4 regions of the Enterobacter sp. JBIWA008 genome follow, and region 3 is predicted to be linked to each of the others. Evidence: predicted binding sites of a transcription regulator. Region 3 holds the regulator's gene; each other region holds the start of a gene.
What was found. Region 3 encodes Fur, which represses iron uptake genes when iron is present. Its sites were predicted from a motif close to ATAATAATGAGAACNACTATCAA; they were not measured.
Positions count from the first base shown of each region.

Region 1: a site for Fur is predicted at 1,652-1,674, ahead of efeU (iron uptake transporter permease EfeU). Genes of this name have one in related genera too.
Region 2: a site for Fur is predicted at 3,879-3,901, ahead of KGP24_RS06030 (TonB-dependent siderophore receptor). Genes of this name have one in related genera too.
Region 4: a site for Fur is predicted at 5,859-5,881, ahead of sodA (superoxide dismutase [Mn]). Genes of this name have one in related genera too.

Region 1 is NZ_CP074149.1:1,773,657-1,781,135, forward strand. Features, by position in the region: gene KGP24_RS08530 (DUF3574 domain-containing protein) at 1-220, shown strand, start outside; gene KGP24_RS08535 (nucleoside transporter C-terminal domain-containing protein) at 294-1,478, opposite strand; gene efeU (iron uptake transporter permease EfeU) at 1,730-2,563, shown strand; gene efeO (iron uptake system protein EfeO) at 2,604-3,731, shown strand; gene efeB (iron uptake transporter deferrochelatase/peroxidase subunit) at 3,737-5,020, shown strand; gene phoH (phosphate starvation-inducible protein PhoH) at 5,521-6,309, shown strand; RNA gene KGP24_RS08560 (RtT sRNA) at 6,456-6,591, opposite strand; tRNA gene KGP24_RS08565 (tRNA-Ser) at 6,637-6,724, opposite strand; partial or broken gene KGP24_RS08570 (transposase) at 6,927-7,459, shown strand.
Region 2 is NZ_CP074149.1:1,230,013-1,237,491, reverse strand. Features, by position in the region: gene KGP24_RS06040 (mechanosensitive ion channel family protein) at 1-51, shown strand, start outside; gene pheP (phenylalanine transporter) at 138-1,526, opposite strand; gene KGP24_RS06030 (TonB-dependent siderophore receptor) at 1,630-3,813, opposite strand; gene KGP24_RS06025 (hypothetical protein) at 3,973-4,437, opposite strand; gene KGP24_RS06020 (winged helix-turn-helix domain-containing protein) at 4,424-5,218, opposite strand; gene KGP24_RS06015 (winged helix-turn-helix domain-containing protein) at 5,763-6,203, shown strand; gene KGP24_RS24740 (methyl-accepting chemotaxis protein) at 6,596-7,479, shown strand, end outside.
Region 3 is NZ_CP074149.1:1,368,693-1,376,171, forward strand. Features, by position in the region: gene nagE (N-acetylglucosamine-specific PTS transporter subunit IIBC) at 1-907, shown strand, start outside; gene glnS (glutamine--tRNA ligase) at 1,077-2,744, shown strand; gene chiP (chitoporin) at 3,193-4,608, shown strand; gene chiQ (ChiQ/YbfN family lipoprotein) at 4,656-4,985, shown strand; gene fur (ferric iron uptake transcriptional regulator) at 5,094-5,540, opposite strand; gene fldA (flavodoxin FldA) at 5,831-6,361, opposite strand; gene ybfE (LexA regulated protein) at 6,517-6,804, opposite strand; gene ybfF (esterase) at 6,933-7,479, opposite strand, start outside.
Region 4 is NZ_CP074149.1:4,709,340-4,716,818, forward strand. Features, by position in the region: gene pfkA (6-phosphofructokinase) at 1-420, opposite strand, end outside; gene fieF (CDF family cation-efflux transporter FieF) at 595-1,488, opposite strand; gene cpxP (cell-envelope stress modulator CpxP) at 1,641-2,147, opposite strand; gene cpxR (envelope stress response regulator transcription factor CpxR) at 2,298-2,996, shown strand; gene cpxA (envelope stress sensor histidine kinase CpxA) at 2,993-4,366, shown strand; gene yiiM (6-hydroxyaminopurine reductase) at 4,420-5,157, opposite strand; gene sodA (superoxide dismutase [Mn]) at 5,165-5,785, opposite strand; gene rhaT (L-rhamnose/proton symporter RhaT) at 6,074-7,108, shown strand; gene rhaR (HTH-type transcriptional activator RhaR) at 7,109-7,479, opposite strand, start outside.

The DNA.
Region 1 (7,479 bases), 400 kb from region 3:
GCCGCGTTTTCGCGATGGCTTAACGGTGTTTGACGCGCGCGGCCAGTGGCTGGGGAACGACGGGAAAGTGGCGCGTGAACCCAGCAAAGCGCTGATGCTGATCCACGGTAAAGATGCGCAGAGCGAGAAGAACATTGAAGCGTTGCGCGGGATTTATAAATCTCGCTTCGCGCAGGAGTCGGTGATGCGCGTCGACCAGCCGGTGTGCGTGCAGTTCTAATAAAAACGGCGGGATAACCCCGCCGTTGTTGTTTTGTAGGCCGGATAAGCGAAGCGCCACCCGGCAAAAACACTTACAACACCAGCCCCGCAAAGCTCGCCGACAGCAGGCTCACCAGCGTCGCGCCGTACACCAGACGCAGACCAAACCGCGACACCACGTTCCCCTGCTGCTCGTTAAGGCCCTTAATCGCCCCGGCCACAATGCCGATGGACGCGAAGTTCGCGAAGGACACCAGGAAGACGGATAAAATGCCCAGCCCGCGCGGGGACATCTGATGGGCGATTTTTTGCAGCTCAATCATCGCCACAAATTCATTCGCCACCAGCTTGGTCGCCATAATACTGCCCGCGTTTAAGGCATCGCTCAGCGGAATACCCACCAGCCACGCCAGCGGATAAAATACATAGCCCAGGATCTGCTGGAAGCTCATGCCAAATACGCTGGAGAAGAGGGCGTTAACGGCGCTAATAAGCGCGATAAAGCCAATCAGCATCGCCAGAATAATCATCGCCACCTTAAAACCGGCCAGAATATACTCGCCGAGCATTTCGAAGAAGCTCTGGGATTCATGCAGTTTTTCCAGCCTGATATCCGGCTCCGCTTCCGGGCGCGCCGGGTTGATGACCGAGAGAATAATAAAGGTGCTGAACATGTTCAGAATCAGCGCCGCGACGACAAATTTGGCGTCGAGCATGGTCATATAGGCGCCGACAATCGACAGGGAGACCGTCGACATGGCCGTGGCCGCCATGGTGAAGAGACGACGAGAGGAGAGATCGCCCAGCACGCCTTTGTAGGCAATGAAGTTTTCCGACTGGCCGAGGATCAGCGAACTCACCGCGTTAAAGGATTCCAGCTTGCCCATGCCGTTCAGTTTTGACAGCAGCGTGCCGATGACCCGAATAAAAATCGGCAGGATCCGCCAATGCTGAAGAATACCAATCAGTGCGGAAATAAAAATAATCGGGCAAAGCACGCCGAGGAAAATGAACGCCAGCCCTTTTTCCCCCATTCCGCCAAAGACGAAATTCGTCCCTTCCGAGGCAAATTTCAGCAGTGACTCAAAGAAGCCGGAAACATATTTAATCAGGAATAACCCGCTTTCGGCGTGCAGGAAAAAGAACGCCAGCGCAATTTCAATAACAATCAGCTGTAAAACATAACGAATGCGAATTTTTCGGCGGTCGAAACTCACCAGCCAGGCGAGCGCAAGAATAATCACCAGCGCCAGCAGGAAATGGACGATTTTAAACATAATTAATTTTCACCAGGTGTTTGAGGCGGATATTTAGCCACAGGGCTGGTTAACCGTAAATGGGCATTTTTATTATAACTTATAAACTTAACGGTAACGTCGGCAACTATTAACAGGCTTTGCGTTTACAACTCGTCATCAAAACACCACACATTTCGCTTGTGTTTCTTTTCACCGTAATGATAATCACTATCACAAGAATTTACCTTTCTTTGCATCAGTTGACCGCGATAAACATTTAAGGTGTCGGCATGTTTGTTCCATTTCTCATTATGTTACGTGAAGGGCTCGAAGCTGCCCTCATCGTGAGCCTCATCGCCAGTTATCTGAAGCGTACCCAGCGCGGGCGCTGGATTGGCGTCATGTGGATCGGGGTATTCCTTGCCGCGGCACTCTGTCTGGGCCTCGGTATCCTTATCAACGAAACCACCGGGGAGTTCCCGCAGAAAGAGCAGGAGCTGTTTGAGGGTATCGTCGCCGTGATTGCGGTGGTGATCCTCACCTGGATGGTGTTCTGGATGCGTAAAGTCTCCCGCAACGTGAAGGTGCAGCTGGAGCAGGCGGTGGATAACGCGCTGCAAAAGGGCAATAACCACGGCTGGGCGCTCATTATGATGGTCTTTTTCGCCGTCGCGCGTGAAGGCCTGGAGTCTGTTTTCTTCCTGCTGGCGGCGTTTCAGCAGGATGTGGGTATCTGGCCGCCGCTGGGAGCCGTGCTGGGTCTCGCCACGGCCGTGGTGCTCGGTTTCCTGCTCTTCTGGGGCGGTATTCGCCTGAACCTGGGCGCCTTCTTCAAGTGGACCAGCCTGTTTATTCTGCTGGTGGCGGCAGGGCTGGCGGCAGGGGCGATACGCGCCTTCCACGAGGCGGGACTGTGGAACCACTTCCAGGACGTGGCGTTCGACCTCAGCAACGTGCTCTCCACCCATTCTCTGACCGGCACCCTGCTTGAAGGTATCTTCGGCTATCAGGAAACGCCGAGCGTCAGCGAAGTGGCGATGTACTTTATTTATCTGGTTCCGGCGCTGGTGCTGTTCGCTATGCCGCCACGTACCGGCTCGCAGGCGTCGCGCGTTACGCCATAATTTTTGTTTGAGTTACAACATACTTTTATAGGGAAGAGTCATGGCAATTCAGTTCCGTCGTAGTGCGTTATGCGCAGGCATTGCCGCGCTGTTCGCTTCCGCATTCTCCGCCTGGGGCGCGGATGTTCCTCAGGTCAAAGTGACCGTCAACGATAAGCAGTGTGAGCCGATGACCCTCACGGTGAACAGCGGCAAAACCCAGTTCATTATTCAGAACCACAGTCAGAAAGCGCTGGAATGGGAGATCCTGAAAGGCGTTCTGGTGGTGGAAGAGCGCGAAAACATCGCCCCTGGCTTCAGCCAGAAGATGACCGCCAACCTGCAGCCGGGCGAGTATGAGATGACCTGCGGCCTGCTGACCAACCCTAAAGGGAAGCTGATCGTCAAAGGTGAAGCAACGGCCGATGCGGCGAAAGGCGCTGCGGTGCTGAGCCTGGGTGACGCCATTACCGCGTATAAAGCCTATGTCACGAAAGAGACGGCGGACCTGGCGACGGCAACCAAAGCCTTTACCGATGCGGTGAAGGCCGGTGACATCGAAAAAGCGAAATCCCTCTATGCGCCAACCCGTCAGCACTACGAGCGCATCGAGCCGATTGCCGAGCTGTTCTCTGACCTTGATGGCAGCATTGATGCACGCGAAGACGATTTCGAGCAGAAGGCCGCCGATCCGAAATTCACCGGTTTCCACCGCCTGGAGAAAGCCCTGTTTGGCGACAACTCCACCAAAGGGATGGAGAAATACGCTGAGCAGCTGAACGGCGACGTGCTGGAGCTGCAAAAGCGCATCAGCGAGCTGGCCTTCCCGCCGTCAAAAGTGGTCGGCGGCGCGGCCGGTCTGATTGAAGAAGTGGCCGCCAGCAAAATCAGCGGTGAAGAGGACCGCTACAGCCATACCGATCTGTGGGACTTCCAGGCTAACGTCGACGGCGCGCAGAAAATTGTTAACCTGCTGCGTCCTCAGCTGCAGAAAGAGAACGGCGAGCTGCTGGCCAAGGTGGATGCCAACTTCAAAAAAGTCGACACCATTCTGGCGAAGTACCGTACCAAAGACGGGTTTGAGACCTACGACAAGCTGACCGATGCCGACCGCAACGCGCTGAAAGGCCCGATTACCGCCCTGGCGGAAGATCTCTCCCTGCTGCGTGGCGTACTGGGTCTGGACTAAGCACGATGAATAAGCATAGCGAGAACGATGTGGTTGAGCCTTCACGTCGTCGATTGTTAAAAGGGGTAGGGGCGCTGGGTGGCGCGCTTGCTCTGGCCGGTGGCTGTCCGGAAGCGCATGCGGCGAAACAGCAAAGCGCGCCCGGCACGCTGTCACCCAATGCCCGCATGGAGAAGCAGCCGTTTTATGGCGAACATCAGTCGGGCATCCTGACGCCGCAGCAGGCATCCATGATGCTGGTGGCCTTTGATTCGCTGGCCAGCGATAAAGCCGATCTGGAGCGCCTGTTCCGCCTGCTGACGACGCGCATCGCGTTTCTTACCGCCGGTGGACCGGCGCCCGATACGCTGAACCCGCGTCTGCCGCCAATGGACTCCGGCATTCTGGGGCCGTTTATCGCCCCGGATAACCTGACCATTACCGTTTCGCTCGGTGAGTCGCTTTTTGACGCGCGCTATGGGCTGGCAAAACAGAAGCCGAAAGCGCTGCAGAAAATGACGCGTTTCCCGAATGACTCCCTGGACGCGGCGCTCTGTCATGGCGACCTGCTCCTGCAGATTTGTGCCAATACCCAGGACACGGTGATCCACGCCCTGCGCGATATCATCAAGCACACGCCGGATCTGCTGAGCGTGCGCTGGAAGCGGGAAGGGTTTATCTCGGACCACGCCGCCCGCAGCAAAGGGAAAGAGACCCCTGTGAACCTGCTGGGCTTTAAGGACGGTACCGCCAACCCTGACAGCAGCGATGCTGCACTGATGAAAGAGGTGGTGTGGGTCACTGCCGATCGGGGTGAACCGGCATGGGCGGTAGGCGGAAGCTATCAGGCGGTGCGGATCATTCAGTTCCACGTGGAGTTCTGGGACCGCACGCCGCTCAAAGAGCAGCAGACCATCTTTGGTCGCGATAAGCAAAGCGGCGCGCCGCTCGGCATGAAGAACGAGCATGACGTGCCCGACTACGCCAGCGATCCCAATGGCGATACCATCGCGCTGGACAGCCACATCCGTCTGGCCAATCCGCGCACCAAAGAGACGCAGTCGAGCCTGATGATGCGTCGGGGCTACAGCTATTCGCTGGGCGTGACCAACGCCGGCCAGCTCGATATGGGGCTGCTGTTCGTCTGCTATCAGCACGATCTGGAAAAAGGCTTCCTGACCGTGCAGAAGCGGCTCAACGGCGAAGCGCTGGAAGAGTACATTAAGCCCATCGGCGGCGGCTATTTCTTTGCCCTGCCGGGCGTGCGCGATCGGAACGCGTATCTCGCTCAAGGTCTTATTGAAGCCTGATAATTGTCCCCGCAACAGTTCGCGGGGACATTATTTTTTCATATGACTATCCTCCTGTTATATTTCTGTAATATTTCTATATGAGACTGATTTCACCTGTAGGGACAGTCTTAAAGGTTGCAGTCAGGTAAAATAAATGTTGCATTTATGATAATTCCTGATGTACTTAAGATAAGACAGCGGTAGTTCCCGGCAGTGATGCTGAATCACTATGGAGATCGCGAATGGTTGCGTCCTGTACTGGACAAGGTAAAGATAACAACCGCAGCACCCGGCGCGGAGGCTCAGACTCCGGCAGCGATTTCCTCACCACTAAATTCTCCCCCCTCCCTCAAGAATCTCATTCGACCGACGTGCAGAACGGTGCGCGTAGCTGTTCCGTATCGTTATCCGATAAAGCAAGCAATGGCTTACAAGGAAGCCAACCCTCTGATGTTCGTGCGCATAATCGTGCCGAAGCTGGCGCGTGTGATGAATACCAACAACTCAAGGTGCTATCCATGGGAAGACAAAAAGCAGTGATCAAAGCTCGTCGTGAAGCAAAACGTGTGCTGAGACGGGATTCACGTAGCCATAAACAGCGTGAAGAAGAATCGGTCACCTCGCTTGTGCAGATGAGTGGCGTAGAAGCAATTGGCATGGCCCGAGACAGCCGTGATAATTCTCCAATTGTGGCGCGCAATGAGGCTCAGGCGCACTACCTGAATGCTATCGAGAGTAAACAGCTCATCTTTGCAACCGGTGAAGCCGGATGCGGGAAAACCTGGATCAGTGCAGCCAAAGCGGCGGAAGCGCTGATCCATAAGGACGTGGAAAGAATCATTGTTACCCGTCCGGTACTGCAGGCTGATGAAGATCTCGGCTTCTTGCCCGGTGATATTTCGGAGAAGTTTGCCCCCTACTTCAGGCCCGTCTATGACGTGCTGGTGAAGCGACTGGGTGCATCCTTTATGCAGTATTGCCTGCGACCAGAGATTGGCAAGGTGGAAATCGCGCCGTTCGCCTATATGCGCGGACGTACATTTGAAAATGCGGTCGTCATTCTTGACGAGGCTCAGAACGTGACCGCTGCGCAAATGAAGATGTTTTTAACGCGCCTCGGGGAGAACGTGACGGTTATCGTTAACGGCGATATTACCCAGTGTGACCTGCCATCCGGCGTGAAATCCGGGCTGAGCGACGCTATGTCACGTTTTGAGGAAGATGAGATGATTGGGGTGGTACGGTTCACCAAAGAGGACTGCGTACGCTCCGCGCTCTGCCAGCGCACGCTGCAAGCGTATTATTGAATTTGCTGTTGTGTTCAAGGCCCGGGAAACCGGGCTTTGTTTTTTGTGCAGGCTTAGAGTGCGCAGGGAGTTTCAAGGTTCGAATCCCCTGGTGGCGATCCAAAAGAAAAAAGCCCGTACTTTCGTACGAGCTCTCATCTTGAATATGGCGGTGAGGGGGGATTGACTCGCTTCGCTCGCCCTTCGGGCAGCCCGTTCGCTGCGCTCTCGGTCTGTCCAACTGGCTGCCGCCAGTTGTCGAACCCCGGTCGGGGATTCTCATCCCCCCTTTTCGGAGAATATAAAAGAAAAAAGCCCGTACTTTCGTACGAGCTCTCATCTTGAATATGGCGGTGAGGGGGGGATTCGAACCCCCGATACGTTGCCGTATACACACTTTCCAGGCGTGCTCCTTCAGCCACTCGGACACCTCACCATATTGTTTTGCTGCCTGACCGCTTGGGGGGCAACGGGGCGCTACTATAGGGAGTTGCGCTAAAACGGTCAAGCAGATTTTATGCATTCGCGCGCGTTCGGTTAAGCCTTAATCAGCTCATAATGTAAGTATCCCGCTTAATCGTGCCATTCATATTTAGAGATCATCCGGCGTAATCAATCTGCCAACGAAAGAGATCGCTATGCGTAAAGCCCGTTTTACGGAGCATCAGATCATCGCTGTGGTTAAGTCGGTTGAAGCCGGACGAACCGTTAAAGATGTCGGCCGGGAGGCCGGTATATCTGAAGCCATCTACTACAACTGGAAGTCCAGATACGCCGGCATGGAGGCTTCTGATATTAAAAAGATCAAGGATCTTGAGGACGAGAATCGGCGTCTCAAACAGATGTTTGCCGACCTGAGCCTTGAGAACCGGGCGCTGAAAGACGTTATCCAAAAAAGCTTTAAAACCAGCCTTTAAGCGCGAGCTGGTCACTCATCTGATAACGACATTTGGACCCTGTATCCGTCAGGCCTGCCGGAGTCTGAACCTGAGCAGAACGGTTTACCATTACCGTCACGGATACCACGCGTGACGAACCCGTTATTGTCACGTTGCAGGCAGTGGCCGGGCGATACCCACGATACGGTTCTCCTAAACTTTTTCGGGTTCTGAGGCGGCAGGTACACCCGTGGAATCACAAAAGGATCCACCGTATTTACTGTCTGCTAAAAGTCTTCATCATTATTATACG
Region 2 (7,479 bases), 140 kb from region 3:
TCCCCGACGGGGAACGATATTCGCTCCCTGGCGGGCGTTAGCGCCAGATAATCAGTTTGCGCCACCGGGCGTGAAGGCTGGTACGGTCTGGTGCCCTCACCCCGGCCCTCTCCCACAGGGAGAGGGATAAAACCACGCTACTTTTTGCGGGAAAGTTTAAACGCCACAAACAGGAAGATAACCCACACCGGCAGCAGCATCGCCGAAAGACGCATCTCATCCATAGTGCACATCAGCACCAGAATCAGCCCCAGGAAAGCGATACAGACGTAATTCCCCGCCGGATAGAGCAGCGCTTTGAACTGCGTCTCGCGTCCCTTGCGGCGCATCGCGGCGCGAAAGCGCAGGTGCGCCAGGCAAATCATGATCCAGTTCAGCAGCAGCGTAGCAACAACCAGCGCCATCAGCAGGCCAAAGGCCTCTTTCGGCAGCAGATAGTTGATCAGCACCACCAGCGACGTAATAGCGCCAGAAAGGAACAAGGAATTCACCGGCACGCCGCGACGGCTGACGCGGGTAAGAAACTTCGGCGCGTTGCCCTGCACGGAGAGGCCGAACAGCATGCGGCTGTTGGAGTAAACGCCGCTGTTATAGACCGACAGAGACGCCACCAGAATGACGAAGTTCAGCGCCGAGGCCACCACGTTGCTGTTCAGATCGTGGAAAATCATCACGAACGGGCTGCTGTCGGACTTCACTTCCACCCACGGGTAAAGCGCCAGCAGCACCACCAGCGAGCCGATGTAGAACAGCAAAATACGGTACACGACCTGGTTGACCGCTTTAGGAATGCTTTTATGCGGGTCGCGCGCTTCCGCGGCGGTAATGCCGATCAGCTCGAGTCCACCGAAGGAGAACATGATCACTGCCAGGGAGAGAATCAGCCCTTTCCAGCCGGTGGCGAGGAAGCCGCCGTGCTGCCACAGGTTGTCGATCGTGGCGCGCTCGCCGCCGTGACCGGAGAACAGCAGCCACAGGCCAAAGCCGATCATTCCGATAATCGCCAGCACCTTGATCAGCGCAAACCAGAACTCGGTTTCGCCATACAGGCGCACGTTGACGAGGTTAACGGCGTTAATAATGATGAAGAAGGCCGCCGCCCAGATCCACGTCGGGACGTCCGGCAGCCAGTACTGCATGTAAATGCCCGCGGCGGTCAGCTCCGCCATCCCCACCAGCACGAACATCACCCAGTAGTTCCAGCCGGACAGGAAGCCTGCAAACGGGCCCCAGTATTTATAAGCAAAGTGCGCGAAGGAGCCTGAAACCGGCTCTTCAACGACCATCTCGCCAAGCTGGCGCATTATCAGGAAGGCAATAATCCCGGCGATACCGTAACCCAGCAGCACCGCCGGACCAGCCATCTGAATAGCGGGGCCAATGCCGAGAAACAGCCCGGTACCGATCGCGCCGCCAAGGGCAATTAACTGAATATGTCGATTTTGCAAACCACGTTGCAGCGTCGGATTCTGATCCGACGAGGCTTCAGCGCTACCTTGGCCTGAAGCGGATGACGCGTCTTTCACGTCCTACCCCTGTCTCTTTTTTAGAAGGGGCACGTTTTAACACTTCATGCTGGAGGTAGCAAGGGATTGGGGCATCCCTGCCCCGGATAACGAGATGGAACGCTTAAAACGCGTAGCCAACAGAGACCTTATAGGTGCGCGGTTCGCCCTGCGTAATATAAGTACCGGAGTCGTCCACGCTGGCCCAGTAGTTTTCATTGGTCACGTTGTCGATGCCCGCACGAACCGTCATCTGGTTTTGATTGTGATTCACCGCGAAGCGATAACGCATCCCCAGATCCAGCGTGGTGTAGCTGTCCAGCTTTTTGGTGTTTGCCAGGTCAGCGTACTGCGCGCCGGAGTGGTTCACGCGGGCGGTGGCGGTCAGGCCATTAATCGGCTTGATGTCGTACTCTGCGCCCAGCACGGCGTAAAAGTTCGGAATACCGATCGCATCGTTACCCTGATTCACGCCATTTTTGGTTTTGGTCAGCTCGGCCTGCAGCCAGGTGGCGCTGGCGTTCAGACGCATCCCCAGCATTGGCTCACCGAAAACGTTCAGCTCCACGCCACGGTTACGCTGTTCAGCGTCAAGCCCGTAGTGGCCGCTGTCGTCGAGGATCGCCGACGGCATTTTGATTTCGAACAGCGCAAGCGATCCGCCCACGCGGCCAAAATCCGCCTTCACGCCCACTTCGTTCTGCTTAGAGTGAACGATACCGGTGCTCTGGCCGTAGTTGGTGGCGGTGTTAGGCGCGGTTTTGCCCGGCTGCAGCGCTTCAGTGTGGTTAGCATAGAGGGAGATCGCCTCCCACGGCTTGTAGACCACGCCGTAGGTTGGCATCCAGCGGCTGCCGTCGAAACCGTCCGCCGCGTTTTCCGCACCGGTGACTTTGTTATACCCGCGAATGACCACTTTCTGGTGGCGCGCGCCCGCAGTAAACAGCAGTTTATCGTCAAGCACGCCCAGGGTATCGCTCAGCAGCCAGCCCTGTGTACGGGTGCGCCCGCTGGTCAGCGGATCGCTGTACTTCCCGCCAGAGCCGTTGAAGTTGGTGCTATCCGGCATATCGACGCCGGTATTGTGATAGATGTTGGTGGTCGGGTTATCCTTCGCCGCCGACATTTTCCACGCGATTTTTTCGTTTTTGGTCATCGCCGAATAGCCGACGTTGATCTTGTGCGAGACGAATCCCGTATTGAAGTTGCCGCGAACGCCCGCCATGCCGCTGACGGAATCGCTTATGCGGTTGGTATCAAGGCGGCTGACCGTTGCCTTGCCGCTTTTATCCACCAGCTTCGGCGCGCTGTAGATGCCTTCCTCATGCGCGTGCTGCGCGCCCAGACCGGTATAGGCGGTCCAGCCGTCGGTAATGTCGTACTCGCTGCGCCACATCCCAAATTCGTTTTCGATGTTGCTGTAGGCCCACTTCTGCGAGAAGTTGCGATCGTTTTTCGGCGGCTCGGGCACGAAATCCACCGCGGAAATATTGACGCTGGTCGGGCTGCCGTGGAAAGTTTTCTTCTGATAGCCCAGATCCAGCGAGGTGCGGAAGCGGTCGCCGGTGTAATCCAGGCCGGTGGAGAGCAGCGTGGTGCGGCGGCGATCGTTCGGTATGCCGGTTTCCCCTTCGCGATGGACCAGGTTCACCCGCGCGCCAAACTGGTCATTGTCGCCGTAGCGACGGCCCGCATCCAGCGTGGTGCCAATCTGGGAATCCGAGGTATAGTCCACGCCGACTTTGGCCTGCGGGAGTTCGCCCGCGTGTTTTGGCTCAAGGTTAATCATCCCGCCCACGCCGGAGCTTGCCGCGCCGTTCATCAGCGAGTTGGCCCCTTTGAAGATCTCGATGCGCTCGACCATCTGGGTATCCACCACCTGGCGCGGCAGCACGCCGGACAGACCGCCAAAGGTCATGTCGTCGCCGTCAAACTTCAGGCCACGGATACGGTAGGTCTCCGCGCTGTTGCCGTACCCCTGAACAAACTGTACGCCCGCGTCGTTCGCGACGACATCGGCAATGGTTTTCGCCTGCTGATCTTCCACCAGCTTCGAGGTGTAGCTGATGATGTTGAACGGCACGTCCATGGCGTTCTGCTGGCCCAGCATCCCCATGCGCCCGCCGTTCGCCACCTGCCCGTCAAGGAAGGCCGGTACCAGCTGGTCGCCACCGGGTTTGAAATCGCCGGCTGGTGCAGACTGGACAACGAGGGTGTCCTCTTTTTGATCGTCCGCCGCGAAGGAGGAATGTGTCGCCGCGCCAACGGCGAGCGCCAGCAGCGTCCTGTGTATTTTGGTGTTGTTCATCGTTAACTCATTTAAACGTGCGCGCAAAAATGACCCTTTGTCGGGCCTTAGAATGTTTGGCTTCAATGTAAATGAGAACTATACGCATTATCTTTGCATAATCAAGCGTAAACATCCGTAAGATCTTGTACAAAGAACGCATAACAAAAGGGCTTCAGCTCATCCTTTAGCGCAGTAGAACGCGGGAGAATTTCCGAAGGAGAAGAGATAACCTGAGGTATTTACCGGAAGGATTTCCACACTAATACCACGATCGCGATAATGGAAAAAATCAGGAATATGTCGGCGAAAGAGTTCGTCTTTTTTCGGCAGTTCGTTAGTCTCACTGGAGACCATAATCACTCTACCCTCTTCACGCCAGTAGTTGAAGGTTATCTTATTGCTGAAGATGACCGTCTGCTGGCCCGACTGACTGTATTCTCCGGAGGAATCATAGGTGCCATTGCCATTATTAAATGTAAACGTCATAAGGGAATCCACCTGGGAATCATCTTCAACAATGATTAAACGGCTCTCGCAGGTAAAGTGATTCTGCTGATAATGAATGTACCAGGCGTAAAATAATGGCGCGGCAATCATCAGTATGATGATCAATCCGATCGCACTCCGACTAGTCGTTTTCATTATATTGGTTCCTGTACATGATTGAATCACAGTCAGCGCCAGCAATATCGGGCAACTTATCGCATACGATCACCGAAGTACCATTTGGAAAACGATTGATCGTCATATAGGCTACCCCGCCAGCATTGCAATGAATGGGATAACGTTTTATCAAGGTGGTATAAATACGCTGGCTTTTTATATCGTCATGCCACGAAGAGTAAACGTCGCAACCTGCAATATTACCTATCGGTTGATATGCCTTAAATCCAGAATCCTGTACATGAAGCTGTTGAAATAGAACCGTACAAGAGAGGATAAATAAGACCGCTGCGGCCACCCCATATGCAATTTTTTTCGAGAAAAGATTGAACCTGCTATCTGTAACGGATGGTGACGGAACATCTGGTTTAGAGGGTAAACTCTCCGGGGTTGCGACGGCCATCGAGATAAAATTATCGACCGTCCCCGTTTGTATTTGTGCAACGAGCTTAAACCCTGCTTTTGGTACCGTTTGCACAACATTCTCTGCCAGCCCCGCCATCTTGAGCGCTTTACGAATGGAGGCAATAGTCTGGTATAACGCATTGGTCGAGACTATCGCGCCCTGTTTTTCCCATACCGCCGAAAAAAGATAACGTTGCGACAGCACTTCGCCGTTGTGTTCAAGCAGTTGAAGCAGGCATTCACTAACCGGACCGTGAAGGATAACAGCACGCTCGGGGTAGCCCGAAAGCGAACAGAGACGACGCCGATCGGGTTCAAAAAACACTAAACCATTTATCAAAAAAACAGGCTTCATGAAGCATCAACCATTAAGGCAAAGGGTAATAGTACATTCATCATTGCTATGTTTACGCGTCCGTATCCGCTTTCTGATTCAGAAATTAAGGCTTTAAAATCAATCAACTTCACCCTTCCGAAGACGACGCCTTGTATCGTAGCGCCATGATTAAGGCTCACTTCAATCAGTATAAATCATTTAACTTCACTCCACTCTATCGCTGACGCGCCGTAACGTGTTGAAGACCATTGCCAGACTAAGAAGGAGACAAATTCTAAGACTTTTCTAAAATAAGCATTTTATCTTGAGTCATCAGGTAGACATTAATTTTCAGAACAAGTGCACTGAGAATGTATTTACAGTAGTTTTTTAGTCTGAAAAAACGACTTACATCGACAAAAACTTCACGCCGAGGGATGGCAGATCCTGTTTCTTATAGCGCGTAGGGATGTGTATTGGAAAGCATTCATAGCAGCCATATAATCCACCACATGAAGAGTATGGATTATCTCAGGCTTATATGTAGGAGTGCATGTTAGTTTCTCAATTGTGGGCAAATGATATGGGCTATCGTCTATATGGATTTATGATTGGCGAAGAAATTCATTTTGATATTTCTAATCGCAGACTATACCGACTCACAGGCAGTCATACAGATAAAAGCATTGCATTCGCATCAATTTACTTAAATGAAACGATGCTTAGACTTTTTCTTTTTTTATTGATGAATGGCAGAACAAGACCAGTCTCAAAAGAAGAGTTATTTGAAGAAATTTGGGAGGCACATAATCTGAGCCCTTCCACACAGCGATTATGGCAGGTTTTACATAATCTAACGAACAAGCTTAATGTCTTGGGTTTACCCGAGGATTTTATTCGTAATATTAAAGGGCGTGGTTACATCATTAATTACCCGGATGTAATCCCCGTTTATTACAGAATGAGCGAACTCCCGGCTCATTCCGTTAAAAAAGAGGAGACGACAGATAGCCTGAGTAAGTGATGTCAACTCAGGTTTTTTTGCCCTGAGCACACATGTGTGAGGGGCTTTTTTTTATTATCCCTCTTCACTATCAATTCTTTCGTTAATGATGTATTAGCACTGTTGTTTGGTTTATACCAACACTGGAGTTACATATGAATATAATCAACCATTTTGCCAATTTAAAAGTCCGTAAGAAGTTGTTTTTTGGTTTTTCCCTCGTATTGCTCGTGACGATTGTTATTCTGATGTCAGGTTTACTGGGTTTTAGCAACATTCAGGATAAAGTCAAAAAAAACGGCTATACCGCCGATCTATTTAACTCACTTTCGCAGGTCCGTTTAGGGCGGACGAATTTCCAATATACACTTGATCAGAAGTACCTGGAGCAGACCAACTCAGGCATGCAACGCATGCAGAGCATTGTCGCCAGTATGGATAAGTTGCCCTGGTCTCCGGAAGGGAAAAAAGCGCTGGATGATACAGCAAATGCAGTGAATAGCTATGTTGCTACCCTGCTGCCTTTCACAAAATCCCTTTCAGAAAAAAGAATCAGTGAAAAAAAACTCAGCACACAGAGTTTATGCGATAACTCCGTGCTGGCTTCAACGCTAAGCCGTAATAGTACGCTGGACGCTCAGCACACCCTTGTGGCTGCACAGATTGCTTTTATCATGAGCGACATTGACTCTCAGGTAACGCTTTATAAACAGCATCCTACAGATGAGTTAATGAAAGGGATCCGCGATCGCCTGGATGTAGCGAAATCAGATACCGAACAACTGTTACCGGTTGCTACCACGGAACAAAAGGTTTGGTTGCAGTCCGGTCTTGAAAGCATGGAAAGCATCGCGGCTGAGTTGCTGAATTACCAAAAAGTCTGGGATCAACAGTCGACGCTCTCGGAGACCTTAACCGGAAAGGCCTTAACACTAACGCACGCCATACAGACGTTATTTGCTCTGCAGCAGAAAAAAGTGGCCGATACGGTGAATAGCGTTCAGCTAGAGATGGGCATTGTTGCCGCAATCGGTCTTGCGCTTGGCATCTTGCTGGCAATGGGCATCACCCTGTCCATCACCCGTCCGCTTAATGAAACGCTGCGCGTCGCGGAGCAAATCGCCAGTGGCGATCTCACCAGCACCGTGACCAGCACACGTCGTGATGAGCCTGGACTGTTAATGCAGGCCGTCGCTACCATGAATGCAAACCTGAAAAACATCATTAATGATGTACGTAATGGAGTAGATAGCGTCGCGCGTTCGTCTTCTGAAATTGCCGCGGGCAATATGGATTT
Region 3 (7,479 bases):
GATCTACTACGTGGTGTTCCGTTTCACTATCACCAAATTCAACCTGATGACGCCGGGTCGTGAACTGGCTGTGGCCGGTAGCGAAGCGGATGGTCAGGATATGAACGTGAGCGGTGCTCAGGATCAGGACGTATCAGGTCTGGCGCGTCAGTACATCGCCGCTGTCGGCGGTTCTGACAACCTGACCGGCATCGACGCCTGTATCACTCGCCTGCGTCTGAACGTTAAAGACTCTTCCCTGGTGAACGAAGCGCTGGCCAAACGTCTGGGTGCTTCCGGTGTTATCCGCCTGAACAAAACCAGCGTGCAGATTATCGTTGGCTTCGTAGCAGAGAAAATTGCTAATGCCATGAAAACCACTGGTCCGGTAGCCGCAGCAGAAGCTTCTGCCGCACCTGTCGCCGCGCCAGCGGCTGCAAAACCGCAGGCGGTACCCAACGCCAAAACGGTAGCCGCGCTGGTTTCACCGGTCACCGGTGAAGTCGTTGCGATTGAGCAGGTGCCTGACGAAGCCTTCGCCAGTAAAGCGGTCGGTGACGGTGTGGCGGTGAAACCAACGGATAAAACCGTTGTGTCTCCTGCTGCCGGTACCATCGTGAAAATCTTCAACACAAACCACGCGTTCTGCCTCGAAACCGAAAATGGCGCGGAGATCGTTGTCCACATGGGTATCGATACCGTTGCGCTGAACGGTCAGGGCTTTACTCGCCTGGTGGAAGAGGGCGCTGAAGTAGTGGCAGGACAGCCGATTCTGGAAATGGATCTGGACTTCCTGAACGCCAACGCGCGCTCAATGATTAGCCCGGTCGTATGCAGCAACATCGACGACTTCAGCGGTCTGCTCATCCAGGCGAAAGGTCAGGTTATTGCGGGTCAAACACCGCTGTATGAGATTAAAGGCAAGTAATCGCTCCTGAGTAGAGTCATGCCTTAAGCGGCGGGGGATACCCTCCGCCGCTTTTTTTTGCAGCAAAAGCCCCCATTATTTTCCTCAGAGACGTTTTAAGGGTTGTCACTACGTCCGGCTTATAAGATCATATGCCGTTATACGTTGTTTACGCTTTGAGGAATCCACGATGAGTGAGGCAGAAGCCCGCCCGAGTAACTTTATTCGTCAGATCATCGATGAAGATCTGGCCAGTGGTAAGCACACCACAATTCATACCCGCTTCCCGCCGGAGCCGAACGGCTACCTGCATATTGGGCATGCGAAGTCCATCTGCCTGAACTTTGGCATTGCGCAAGACTATCAGGGACAGTGCAACCTGCGTTTCGATGACACCAACCCAGTAAAAGAAGACATCGAATACGTTGAGTCCATCAAGAATGACGTGCAATGGCTGGGCTTCAACTGGTCTGGCGATATCTGCTACTCCTCTGACTATTTTGATCAGCTTTACGCCTACGCGGTTGAACTGATCAACAAGGGTTTGGCGTATGTTGACGAACTGTCTGCTGATGAGATCCGTGAGTACCGCGGTACGCTGACTGCACCGGGAAAAAATAGCCCGTTTCGCGATCGCAGCGTGGAAGAGAACCTGGCGCTGTTTGAAAAAATGCGTGCCGGTGGCTTCGAAGAAGGCAAAGCGTGCCTGCGTGCTAAAATCGACATGGCGTCTCCGTTCATCGTAATGCGCGATCCGGTGCTGTACCGCATCAAGTTCGCAGAACACCACCAGACCGGCAACAAGTGGTGCATCTACCCGATGTACGACTTTACCCACTGCATCAGCGATGCGCTGGAAGGCATTACGCACTCCCTGTGTACGCTGGAGTTCCAGGACAACCGTCGTCTGTACGACTGGGTTCTGGATAACATCACCATTCCTGTGCATCCGCGCCAGTACGAGTTCTCTCGTCTGAATCTGGAATACACCGTGATGTCCAAGCGTAAGCTGAACCTTCTGGTGACAGACAAGCACGTTGAAGGTTGGGATGACCCGCGTATGCCGACCATCTCCGGTCTGCGTCGTCGTGGTTACACTGCCGCTTCTATTCGTGAGTTCTGCAAACGTATCGGCGTGACCAAGCAGGATAACACCATCGAAATGGCGTCTCTGGAATCCTGCATTCGCGAAGATCTCAACGAAAACGCCCCGCGCGCGATGGCGGTTATCGATCCGGTGAAACTGGTTATCGAAAACTATCCGCAGGGTGAAAGCGAGCTTGTCTCCATGCCTAACCACCCGAACAAACCGGAAATGGGTAGCCGCGACGTGCCGTTCAGCGGTGAGATCTGGATTGATCGTGCTGACTTCCGCGAAGAAGCCAATAAGCAGTACAAGCGTCTGGTGCTGGGTAAAGAAGTGCGTCTGCGTAATGCCTACGTCATCAAAGCCGAGCGCGTAGAGAAAGATGCAGAAGGGAATATCACCACTATCTTCTGTTCTTATGATGCTGAAACGCTGAGCAAAGATCCGGCGGATGGCCGCAAGGTGAAAGGCGTTATTCACTGGGTGAGCGCTTCCCACGCGCTGCCGGTAGAAATTCGTCTGTACGATCGTCTGTTCAGCGTGCCTAACCCAGGTGCTGCTGAAGATTTCCTGGCGACCATCAACCCGGAATCTCTGGTGATCAAACAGGGTTATGCGGAGCCTTCTCTGAAAGCTGCTGAAGCGGGCAAAGCGTTCCAGTTTGAACGTGAAGGTTATTTCTGCCAGGACAGTCGTTACAGCACGGCGGAAAAACCGGTATTTAACCGTACCGTAGGTCTGCGTGATACCTGGACGAAGATCGGCGAATAATATTGCTGCTCTGGTCAATGAGAAACAAACGCCGCACTATGCGGCGTTTTTTTTTATTTAACGATCAGGGTATTAAGCCAGAGCCTAAAGAGGCGTCGTGAAAATATCAGGTCAATGAGGTGCTACTTATTTTTTTAAAAAAAGTTTGTGTCATTACGAAAATCAAAAAGGTTATAAAAAAGAAAAGAGAATCCACATCTAACCACTGAAATACTTGGCAATTCCCCGTCATTACTCGTCTCACTGCAAATGTTACAAATCACTACCAATTATGTGCACTTCGTCATAATCCTGACTTTTGTCCGCTAAAAAGCATTGATAATTCGCGTCGCGAAAAATAACCTAAAGACGGTAGTTAATTCGAGGGTATTTAAAACTATCCCTGACCATTTGGTCTTTTTTATTTACGCCGTTTCAGGCGTTTTAATTCGTCAAAGAGGAATAATCTATGCGTACGTTCAGTGGCAAACGTAGTGCGCTGGCGCTGGCTATCGCCGGTGTGACAGCAATGTCGGGCCTGGTGGTGACACCAGAGGCGAAAGCGGCGGGCTTCATCGACGATTCGACCCTCACGGGCGGTATTTATTACTGGCAGCGTGAGCGTGACCGTAAAGACGTCACTGAAGACAAATATAAAACCAACCTTTCACACTCCACCTGGAACGCCAACCTGGACTTCCAGTCAGGCTATGCAGCCGATATGTTCGGTCTGGATATTGCTGCGTTCACCGCGATTGAAATGGCGGAAAACGGCGACAGCGGCCACCCGAATGAAATCGCCTTCTCCTCCAGCAACAAAGCGTATAAAGAAGACTGGTCCGGGGATAAGAGCGGTATCAGCCTTTACAAAGCCGCTGCGAAATTTAAATACGGCCCGGTATGGGCGCGCGGTGGTTACATTCAGCCAACTGGCCAGACCCTGTTAGCACCGCACTGGAGCTTTATGCCGGGTACCTACCAGGGCGCGGAAGCTGGGGCTAACTTTGACTACGGCGATGCGGGCGCGCTGAGCTTCTCCTATATGTGGACCAACGAGTACAAAGCACCGTGGCACATTGAGATGGACAAGTTCTACCAGGGCGATCGTAAAACGAAAGTGGATTATCTCCACTCTTTAGGTTTGAAATACGACTTTAAAAATGACCTTGTCCTGGAAGCAGCGTTTGGCCAGGCTGAAGGCTATATGGATCAGTACTTTGCTAAAGCATCGTATAAATTTGATATCGCTGGCAGCCCACTCTCTACCAGCTATCAGTTCTATGGCGCACGTGACAAAGCCGATGCGCAAAATAACTTAAGGACTAATGATGAGGTCGCGCTGGCCAACGATTTGTATGACGGCACGGCCTGGCTGCAGGCTTTAACCTTTGGCTACAAAATAGGCCAGGTGGATCTTCGTCTGGAAGGTACCTGGGTTAAAGCAGACGGTAATCAGGGTTTCTTCCTGCAGCGCATGACGCCAACCTATGCTTCATCAAACGGACGTTTAGATATTTGGTGGGATAACCGTTCTGACTTCAACGCCAATGGTGAAAAGGCGGTATTCTTCGGCGCGATGTACGACCTCAAAAACTGGAACCTTGCAGGATGGTCCGTTGGGGCTTCCTACGCTTACGGTTGGGATGCAAAACCAAGCAGTGCACCGATCTACGATCAGAGCCAGCGTCTGAAAGAATCTGCTTACAGCCTGGATGCTGCATATGTGCTGCAGGATGGCCGAGCGAAGGGCACGATGTTCAAGCTGCACTTCACTCAGTATGACAACCATTCCGATCTGCCAAGCTATGGCGGTGGCTACAACAACATCTTCCAGGATGAGCGTGACGTGAAATTCATGGTTATCGCACCATTCACTATCTTCTGATGAACGCGCTGGCGGGTTAACTTCCGCCGGCATGGAGACTGCACATGATGAAAAAAATCGTAATCGTCGCGTTGCTGGCATCAGGGCTGGTGGCGTGTGCTCAGACTCAGGCGCCGAAAGAGGACACCCGTCTGAAGGAGGCGTATAGCGCCTGTATTAATACTGCGGAAGGATCGCCGGAGAAAATTGAAGCCTGTCAGAGCGTGCTGAACGTGCTGAAGAAAGAGAAAGCGCACGAGCAGTTCGCGACGCAGGAGAACATCCGCGTGATGGATTACCAGGCCTGCATTCAGGCGCGTAAAACCGGTAACGATCAGGAAGTGGCGAAGCGTTGCGACCAGATCTGGAAAGAAATTAGAAGCAATAACAGTAAGTAACCCGCTGTTATCATGCCCGGTGGCGCTACGCTTACCGGGCTTTTTTTTGCCTGAAAACAGGCAAAAAAAAGCCAACCTCGCGGCTGGCTCAGAGTATGAAAGCTTGAGTTACTTAGCATCGTGCGCGTGGTCGTCTTCGCGGCAATCGCCTTCAGCGCAGTGACCGTAAAGGTACAGGCTGTGGTTCGTCAGGCGGATGCCATGACGCGCGGCGATTTCACGCTGGCGTGATTCGATTGAATCATCGCTAAATTCAATGACCTTGCCACAGTCGAGGCAGATCAGGTGATCGTGGTGGTGCTGCTGGGTCAGTTCGAAAACGGATTTACCGCCTTCGAAATTATGACGGGTAACAATGCCCGCGTCATCAAACTGGTTCAGCACGCGATAGACGGTAGCCAGCCCAATCTCTTCACCCATGTCGATAAGACGTTTATAAAGGTCTTCCGCACTGACATGGTGATTGTCTGGACCCTGAAGCACTTCAAGGATTTTTAACCGAGGAAGCGTAACTTTCAGGCCAGCCTTCTTTAATGCGGTATTGTTGTCAGTCATGCGGAATCTGTCCTGTTGCTAAACGATTCACTTCTGTAGGAAGTGACAGAAAATGCACCTGGGATAATGCGTCTCATTATAGAACTGCCATGGCTAAATGAAAACTGCAAGTCTCAGGCAAAATATGCTTATAAAAATGGGGTATCACCAACAAACTTGCTCAATGGAAAACCACATTTTATCAGGGAGACATTGTACAGGTCTGGGCGAAAAAGTTAAAAGATTGTAGCGATTAATTTAATCGGTTTGACCTGGGGCATGGGCGCAACCGCAGTTGCGCCGCGATAAAATCAGGCGTTCAGAATATCGTCCAGGTGCAGTTCTTCACGGATCTGCTTGACCCATTTCTCAACGCGCTCGGCGGTCAGCTCTGGCTGACGGTCTTCGTCGATGGCCAGACCTACGAAATGATCGTCATCGGCCAGGCCTTTAGACGCTTCGAAGTGGTAACCGGCGGTCGGCCAGTGGCCTACGATAACCGCGCCATTCGGCTCAATGATATCGCGGATGGTACCCAGCGCGTCACAGAAGTACTCGGCGTAGTCTTCCTGATCGCCACAGCCAAAGAGGGCGACCAGCTTACCGTTGAAGTCCACTTCTTCTAGCGTCGGGAAGAAATCATCCCAGTCGCACTGGGCTTCACCGTAGTACCAGGTTGGGATACCCAGCAGCAGAATGTCATAGCCTTCCAGATCTTCTTTGCTGCTCTTGGCGATGTCATGCACATCAGCAACGTCTTTACCGAGCTGTTTTTGAATGTTTTTTGCGATATTTTCGGTATTGCCGGTATCACTGCCAAAGAAAATGCCGATGATTGCCATGAGTAAAATAACCTCTTGAAACTTAATAGTATGGTGGCGCAATTCGGCCACGGATAAGGGCAATAATAGCAGAACTGGCAACCCTGCGGAAACAGCTATCGCGCAGGACTGCACTCTGTGCTACATGAAAAGGGCGATAAAGGGGATTTTCAGACTTATGCCTGGCTGCGCAACGTCTCAAGCTGGACGAGCAACATCTCTTCAATGAGCTCGCTGCGGCTGATATTTCGCGCGTCAGCCAGCTCGTTCAGCGCATCGACGGCGTCGGCGTTAAGCTTCAGTTCGACACGCTTAAGCCCACGATTTTTATCGCGTTTAAGCTGGTTGCGTTTATTGATACGCAGCTGTTCATCGCGCGAAAGCGGATTCGTCTTGGGTCGTCCCGGGCGACGCTCATTCGCGAACAGATCTAGTGTCGTACGGTCCGTTTGTTCTTTGGCCATGATTCTGAGACTTCGGGGGAAACACGCCGCCCTGCTAATGCCCGGGCGATAAGCGCGCCATCATACATCACCAAAAACGGCACGCCAACGACTGGAAGCCCACTGCCTTCCAGTCGCTTTCTTTTTAATCAATTTGCAGTATCAGCGAGATAGCGGCGAATGGCGCGCAGTACAGCATCCGGTTTTTCCGCATGCACCCAGTGCCCGGCACCGGCAATCACGTGGGCGCGAGCCTGCGGGAATTGGGCCAGCAGCGTGTCGCGGTACGCGTCGGTAACGTAAGGAGAGTTTCCGCCGCGAATAAAGAGGGTAGGGTGTGGCCAGGCGGGGACGGTTTCCCAGCCCACGATGTTCTTGTACTGGTCCCAGAGCGCCGGCACGTTAAAACGCCATTGCCCATCAACAAACGACTTCAGCAGGAACTGGACGACGCCTTCTTCATTAAGATGCTCGCGCATGACGGCAGCCGCCTGCTGGCGGGTCGCGACACCCGCTTCGGTGACCGCGTTGATGGCGGCAAAAATTTCGTCGTGACGGCGCACGTCGTAATCCACGGGCGCAACATCAATCACCACCAGGCCGCTAATACGCTCCGGGGCCAGTGCCGTCAGGGCCATCACCGCTTTGCCACCCATTGAATGCCCGATCAGAGTTACCTTCTGCAGGCTATGTGCA
Region 4 (7,479 bases), 1.5 Mb from region 3:
GAAGCCGATAGTGTAGTCAGTACCTTTGATGTCGTTGTCGATGGTGCCCGGCAAACCGATGCACGGGAAGCCCATTTCGGTCAGACGTTTTGCACCCATATAGGAGCCGTCACCACCAATAACCACCAGGGCATCCAGGCCGCGTTTCTTCATGTTTTCGATAGCCACTTCGCGCACGTGTTCATCACGGAATTCCGGGAAGCGCGCAGAACCGAGGAAAGTACCGCCACGGTTGATCATGTCAGACACGCTATAACGGTCGAGCTGAACCATACGATCTTCATACAGGCCCAGATAACCGTCATAAACGCCAAAAACTTCCAGGCCTTCCGTCAGCGCTGCACGGACAACACCACGAATTGCCGCGTTCATGCCCGGCGCATCACCGCCGCTTGTCAACACACCGATTTTCTTAATCATGACTACCTCTGAACTTAGGAATGCAAAATTGAAATCTGTTGCCGGAAGAAACTTATCGACCAACGAATACTGCAGATAGTATATCAATCCCTTCCAGCTGAATTGATTCAGGTCAGACCAAATGGCGGTAATTTATACACAAAATGCTGGCCTGGCTCACTTTTTTACAACGAATTACGAAAGCCCAACGTGACCGGGTACAACCGAGCAGGGATCCTGGTGAATGATGACGTCTGAACCAGGAAAACGCTGCAAAATCGCCTGCTCGACCTGGTCAGCAATAACGTGAGCCTGTACCAGTGGCAGGTTGTCTTCCATTTCAATATGAATCTGAATAAAGCGGGTCGGCCCTGACTGCCGCGTTCGAAGATCGTGTGCACCTCTGACGCCGGGCCAGGCGGTCACGATAGAAAAAATTTCATTACGTTCTGAGTCCGGGAGGGCGCGGTCAAGCAGTGATTGCACCGCTTCATACCCCATCCGCAGGGCGCTATATAAAATATAGATACCAATTCCTAACGCAAACAATGCATCTGCCCGATGCCAGCCATACCAGGCCAGACCGAGCGCAATAAGAATAGCCCCATTCATCATAACATCAGATTGATAATGAAGCATATCTGCCCGTACAGCCTGGCTTTGCGTTTTGCGCACGACCCAGCGCTGGAACGTTACCAGAACAAGTGTGCAAATAAGCGCAACGACCGTCACAACGACGCCCACGCCGGGATCGTTCATCGGGGTCGGCGAAACGAGATGCTGAATGCCGGTTAAAAACAGGAACAGCGCAGAGCCGGAAATAAACATACTTTGCGCCAGCGCGGCCAGCGACTCCGCCTTGCCGTGCCCAAATGTATGTTCTTCATCCGCAGGCTGCAGCGAGTAACGCACCACCAGCAGGTTAGTCAACGAGGCGGCAATATCCATCAGCGAGTCCACCAGCGCCGCCAGAATACTGACCGAGCCGGTATACCACCAGGCAAAGATTTTAATCAGTAACAGGCTGGAGGCCACGACGGTCGCCGCAATGGCGGCCCGGCTTACCAGTCTTCCATAGGATTGATTCATAAACGCTCCTGTCATGTCATGCCGCTATTATAACGGAAGCATGGGGAGCCTAAGGATGAATAAACGGTTAACAGGGCAAATGCGGGACAAAAAAAACCCCCACATCATGTGGGGGAAGACAGGGATGGTGTCTATGGCAAGGAAAACAGGGTTTACTGGTTACTACGGGTACTGCTATTGCTACTGAAAAACGTCGTTTCTGAGCTTCGCTGCATCCGTGCAACCTCTCGCAGCTGGTCCATTCGCTGCTGATGTCTGTCATTCAAAACCGCTTGCTGCTCGGGCGTTAGCAGATTGAACATCTGGTTGCGAACCTTCGCCATCTCTACCTGGCGGGCAACCTGTTCCTGTGCCATTTTTTCGGCCTGAGCGCGCACAGCGCTTTCGTCAAAATTTTCTGCGGTGACAAGGCGATGCATTGTCTCCATTTCGCTAACATTAACAGGGGGCTGGTCATGTCGTGCCCTCTGCATCAGATCTCGCATCTGTTGACGCTGATGTTCGGTTAAACTTATGCCGTCAAACATATGGCTTTGGCTGCTGTTCTGCGTTGCGCCCTCTTCTAAGGGACCGTTATCGCTGATGATAGCTACGGCAGCCTGGCTAAACGCACTGAACGCCAGCGTTGAGGCCATGACGGCAGCGGTAACTTTGCGCATCACTTGCTCCCAAAATCTTTCGTGTCGCGATTCAACGAGAGACAGTCTACGATTCAGGCTGCAAACATGCGTCAGGGGGTGTAAAACAACGTAAAGTCATGGATTAGACAGCCTTGATGTCGTAATTTCTGCCTCGGAGGTATTTAAACAATGAATAAAATCCTGTTAGTTGATGATGACCGAGAGCTCACATCCCTTTTAAAGGAGTTGCTCGACATGGAAGGTTTCAACGTCCTGGTTGCCCATGATGGCGAGCAGGCGCTGAGTCTCCTTGACGACAGCATCGATTTACTTTTGCTCGACGTGATGATGCCGAAGAAAAACGGCATTGATACGTTGAAAGAGCTTCGCCAGACGCACCAGACTCCCGTTATTATGCTGACCGCACGCGGCAGCGAACTTGACCGCGTACTCGGCCTTGAGCTGGGCGCGGATGACTATTTACCGAAGCCGTTTAACGACCGTGAACTGGTTGCCCGTATTCGCGCTATCCTGCGTCGTTCCCACTGGAGCGAACAGCAGCAAAATACCGACAACAGCTCACCCACCCTGGAAGTCGACTCCCTGAGCCTGAACCCGGGCCGTCAGGAAGCGAGCTTTGATGGCCAGACGCTGGAACTGACCGGCACGGAGTTCACCCTGCTGTATCTGCTGGCGCAGCACCTCGGCCAGGTGGTATCGCGTGAGCATTTAAGTCAGGAAGTGCTGGGCAAACGTCTGACACCGTTTGACCGCGCCATCGACATGCACATTTCTAACCTGCGCCGTAAGCTGCCTGAGCGTAAAGACGGTCACCCATGGTTTAAAACCCTGCGTGGTCGCGGTTATCTGATGGTTTCCGCTTCATGATAGGAAGCTTAACCGCCCGCATCTTCGCCATCTTCTGGCTGACGCTGGCACTGGTTTTAATGCTCGTTTTGATGTTGCCAAAACTCGACTCACGCCAGATGACGGAGCTTCTCGACAGCGAGCAACGTCAGGGCGTGATGATCGAGCAACATGTTGAAGCCGAGCTGGCAAACGATCCGCCAAACGATTTGATGTGGTGGCGCAGGCTGTTTCGCGCTATCGACAAGTGGGCGCCGCCCGGACAACGCCTGTTGCTGGTGACCAGCGAAGGCCGCGTCATTGGGGCCGATCGCAATGAAATGCAGATTATCCGCAACTTCATTGGCCAGGCGGATAACGCCGATCATCCCCAGAAGAAGAAATACGGCCGCGTAGAGATGGTGGGGCCTTTCTCCGTCAGAGACGGAGAGGATAATTATCAGCTCTACCTGATCCGTCCGGCGAGCAACTCCCAGTCTGATTTTATCAACCTGCTGTTTGACCGCCCTCTCCTGCTGCTGATTGTTACCATGCTGGTCAGCTCGCCGCTGCTGTTATGGCTGGCGTGGAGCCTGGCAAAACCGGCACGTAAGCTGAAGAATGCCGCCGATGAGGTGGCGCAGGGTAACCTGCGACAACACCCTGAACTGGAAGCCGGACCGCAGGAGTTCCTTGCCGCCGGGACCAGTTTTAACCAGATGGTGAGCGCTCTCGATCGCATGATGACCGCACAGCAACGTCTGCTGTCGGATATCTCGCACGAGCTGCGTACCCCGCTTACGCGCTTGCAGCTTGGCACCGCGCTGCTGCGCCGCCGCAGCGGTGAGAGCAAAGAGCTGGAGCGTATTGAAACGGAAGCTCACCGCCTGGACAGCATGATCAACGACCTGCTGGTCATGTCGCGTAATCAGCAGAAAAACGCGCTGGTCAGCGAAACGGTGAAAGCCAATCACCTGTGGCACGAGGTGCTGGACAACGCGGCGTTCGAAGCGGAACAGATGGGTAAATCATTCACCGTCAACTTCCCGCCGGGCCCGTGGCCGCTGTACGGTAACCCTAACACGCTCGAAAGCGCGCTGGAGAACATCGTGCGTAACGCCCTGCGCTACTCGCACACGAAGATTGAGGTGGCCTTCTCGGTGGATAAAGACGGGATCACCGTCATTGTCGATGACGACGGCCCAGGCGTCAGCCCGGAAGACCGCGAGCAGATTTTCCGTCCGTTCTATCGTACCGATGAGGCGCGCGACCGGGAATCGGGTGGTACTGGACTGGGTCTGGCGATTGTTGAAACCGCCATGCAGCAGCACCGTGGCTGGGTGAAAGCCGACGACAGCCCGCTGGGTGGACTACGGTTAACGCTGTGGCTACCGTTGTATAAGCGTTCGTAGCGGTTAGTGCCGGGTGGCGGCTTCGCCTTACCCGGCCTACTTTTTACGGAGAACTACTTCCCCCACAATCTCCGCGAATTATCCTCGATCTTGCTGCTTAAACGCCGCTTCTGCATCGTTCTCGTCCAGCTGGTCGATAGCCCCGCAGCCGACAGCAGGCGGTGATACTGTTCGTCGTCAAACGGTATATGCCATGCAATAGCGCAGGCCTCATAAACAGATACATCGCTCAGGCGCGACGCCAGCTCAAGCGGGGCATCCGCAGAAACCTGCCCAGCCAGGACCACGCGATACAGCCAGCCGGTTTTACCCGCTTTTTGCAGCTGGGCAGACATATCCTGAATACCGAAGTGGTAGTTAAGCTTGAAGCACGGCGAGCGTGGCTGCGTCACCTGAATCAGGGCATCGCCCCAGCGGTAGATATCACCAATAAACACATTCTTTTCGGTGAGCCCTTCGGTGGAAAGATTCTCGCCAAACGCGGGGGCAACGAAGAGATCCGCCTGCTCGGGGAACTCTGCCTTCCAGTGCTCATAGTGCTCGCGCGGATAGTGGCACAGCGCGCGTTCCGGCCCGCCGTGGATTTTCTTTTCGGCCTGCTCGTCGCCCGCAAGCCCAAGGTCGGTTAACGTCAGTTCACCGTCGACCTGAATTTTGGCGATGGCGCTCGGGCGGCTGCCGTCGTAATCCCTTACCTTGCCTGTAAACACGTTCACCGGATAATGCATCGCTGCTCCTTTCTGCAGATACAAAAAAAGCGAGTCATTAGACTCGCTTCTCACAGGCGTCAATGCAACCTTATTTTTTAGCGGCGAAACGCGCTGCTGCTTCGTCCCAGTTCACGACGTCCCAGAAGGCTTTGATGTAGTCCGGGCGACGGTTCTGGAACTTCAGGTAGTAAGCGTGTTCCCACACGTCCAGGCCCAGAATTGGGAAGCCGGATGCGCCAGAAATTGCTTCACCCATCAGCGGGGAGTCCTGGTTAGCAGTAGACACTACCGCCAGCTTGTCGCCTTTCAGAACCAGCCACGCCCAGCCAGAGCCGAAACGGGTTGCAGCGGCTTTTTCGAATTCCGCTTTGAAGTTGTCAACAGAGCCGAAGTCGCGCTCGATAGCCGCTTTCAGGTCGCCCTGCAGGGTGGTACCGGTCTTCAGGCCTTTCCAGAACAGGCTGTGGTTAGCGTGGCCGCCAGCGTTGTTACGCAGAACGGTTTTCTTGTCCGCTGGCAGCTGGTCCAGCTTGGTGATCAGCTCTTCAGCAGACAGGTTAGCGAACTCTGGCAGGCTTTCCAGCGCGGCGTTCGCGTTGTTCACATAGGTCTGGTGGTGTTTAGTGTGATGGATTTCCATCGTCTGCTTGTCGAAATGCGGTTCCAGTGCGTCATAGGCATACGGCAGGGATGGCAGTGTATAACTCATAATCCTCTCCATTATTGTCGGGCGGCACAGCTGTTAATGCCGCGTAAGCAGTTGGTTCATTATAGTTAATTAAATGATATTGAAAATGATTATCAATGCCGTAGTTTTTATAAGGTTATTCGTTTTTCGATTAATAGCGGAAATGTGCGTCTGCTCACGCGGTTAACGTGCTGATTGCCATCCAGAACACATGTGCGGCAACCTTCTGAAGGTTCCCAAACCGCCTAATTTTTACACTCCTCAAGTCGGTGGGAAGCCACTGACGATAAAAACGATGAGGGTGTAAAAATGAATCATGCGATTACGATGGGTATCTTCTGGCATTTGATAGGCGCCGCCAGTGCAGCCTGTTTCTATGCTCCGTTCAAAAAAGTGAGGGGCTGGTCATGGGAGACCATGTGGTCCGTTGGCGGGATCGTGTCCTGGCTGATTTTGCCCTGGACCATTAGCGCCATGCTGCTGCCCGATTTCTGGGGCTACTTCTCCTCCTTCAGCGCCACCACCCTGCTGCCGGTGTTCCTGTTCGGCGCGATGTGGGGCGTCGGCAACATCAACTATGGCCTCACCATGCGCTATCTCGGCATGTCGATGGGCATTGGTATCGCAATTGGCATCACGCTGATCGTCGGTACCCTGATGACGCCAATTCTCAACGGCAACTTTGACGTGCTTATTAATACACAGGGTGGGCGGATGACGCTCCTGGGCGTGCTGGTAGCGGTCATTGGTGTAGGAATTGTGACTCGCGCGGGGCAGTTAAAAGAGCGCAAGATGGGCATTAGAGCCGAAGATTTTAACCTGAAGAAAGGCCTGCTGCTGGCGGTGATGTGCGGCATTTTCTCGGCCGGCATGTCTTTCGCCATGAACGCCGCCAAACCGATGCACGAAGCGGCTGCCGCGCTGGGCGTCGACCCGCTGTACGTTGCGCTGCCAAGCTATGTCGTGATTATGGGTGGCGGCGCGATGGTTAACCTCGGTTTCTGCTTCATTCGTCTGGCAAAAGTCAAAAACCTGTCGGTAAAAACCGACTTCTCGCTGGCAAAATCGCTTATCATCACCAACGTTCTGCTCTCCGCTCTCGGCGGCCTGATGTGGTATTTGCAGTTCTTCTTCTACGCCTGGGGCCACGCCAGCATTCCGGCGCAATACGACTACATAAGTTGGATGCTGCACATGAGTTTCTACGTACTTTGCGGCGGGCTGGTTGGGCTGGTGCTGAAAGAGTGGAAAAACGCCGGACGTCGTCCGGTTGGCGTACTGAGCCTCGGCTGCGTGGTAATTATTATCGCTGCCAATATAGTCGGCCTCGGGATGGCAAACTGATTACGACCCTTTTCGACTGCGATGACGCCACTGTACCGGCGTCATCCCCACCTCGCGGTTAAACACCACTGAAAAGTAGTTACTGTCCTCAAAGCCGCAGCACATCGCCACATCACTGACCATCCACTCCGTATGCTGGAGAAGATATTGTGCATGGCAGATGCGCAGCTGGCGCAGATAGTGGTTCACCGTCATCCCGGTCAGGGTGCGGAACTGCTGGCGCAACGCGCGCTCGCTGCACTGTTCCTGCTCGCAGAATTTCTCCAGAACAAAGTTTTTATTCAGGCTGCCCGCAAGCCGGGTGATGAGCTTATCCAGCAGCGCTTCCTGCGTCGTGGCGGAGGGGTTATCAGTGGCGTAACGGTGGCGCT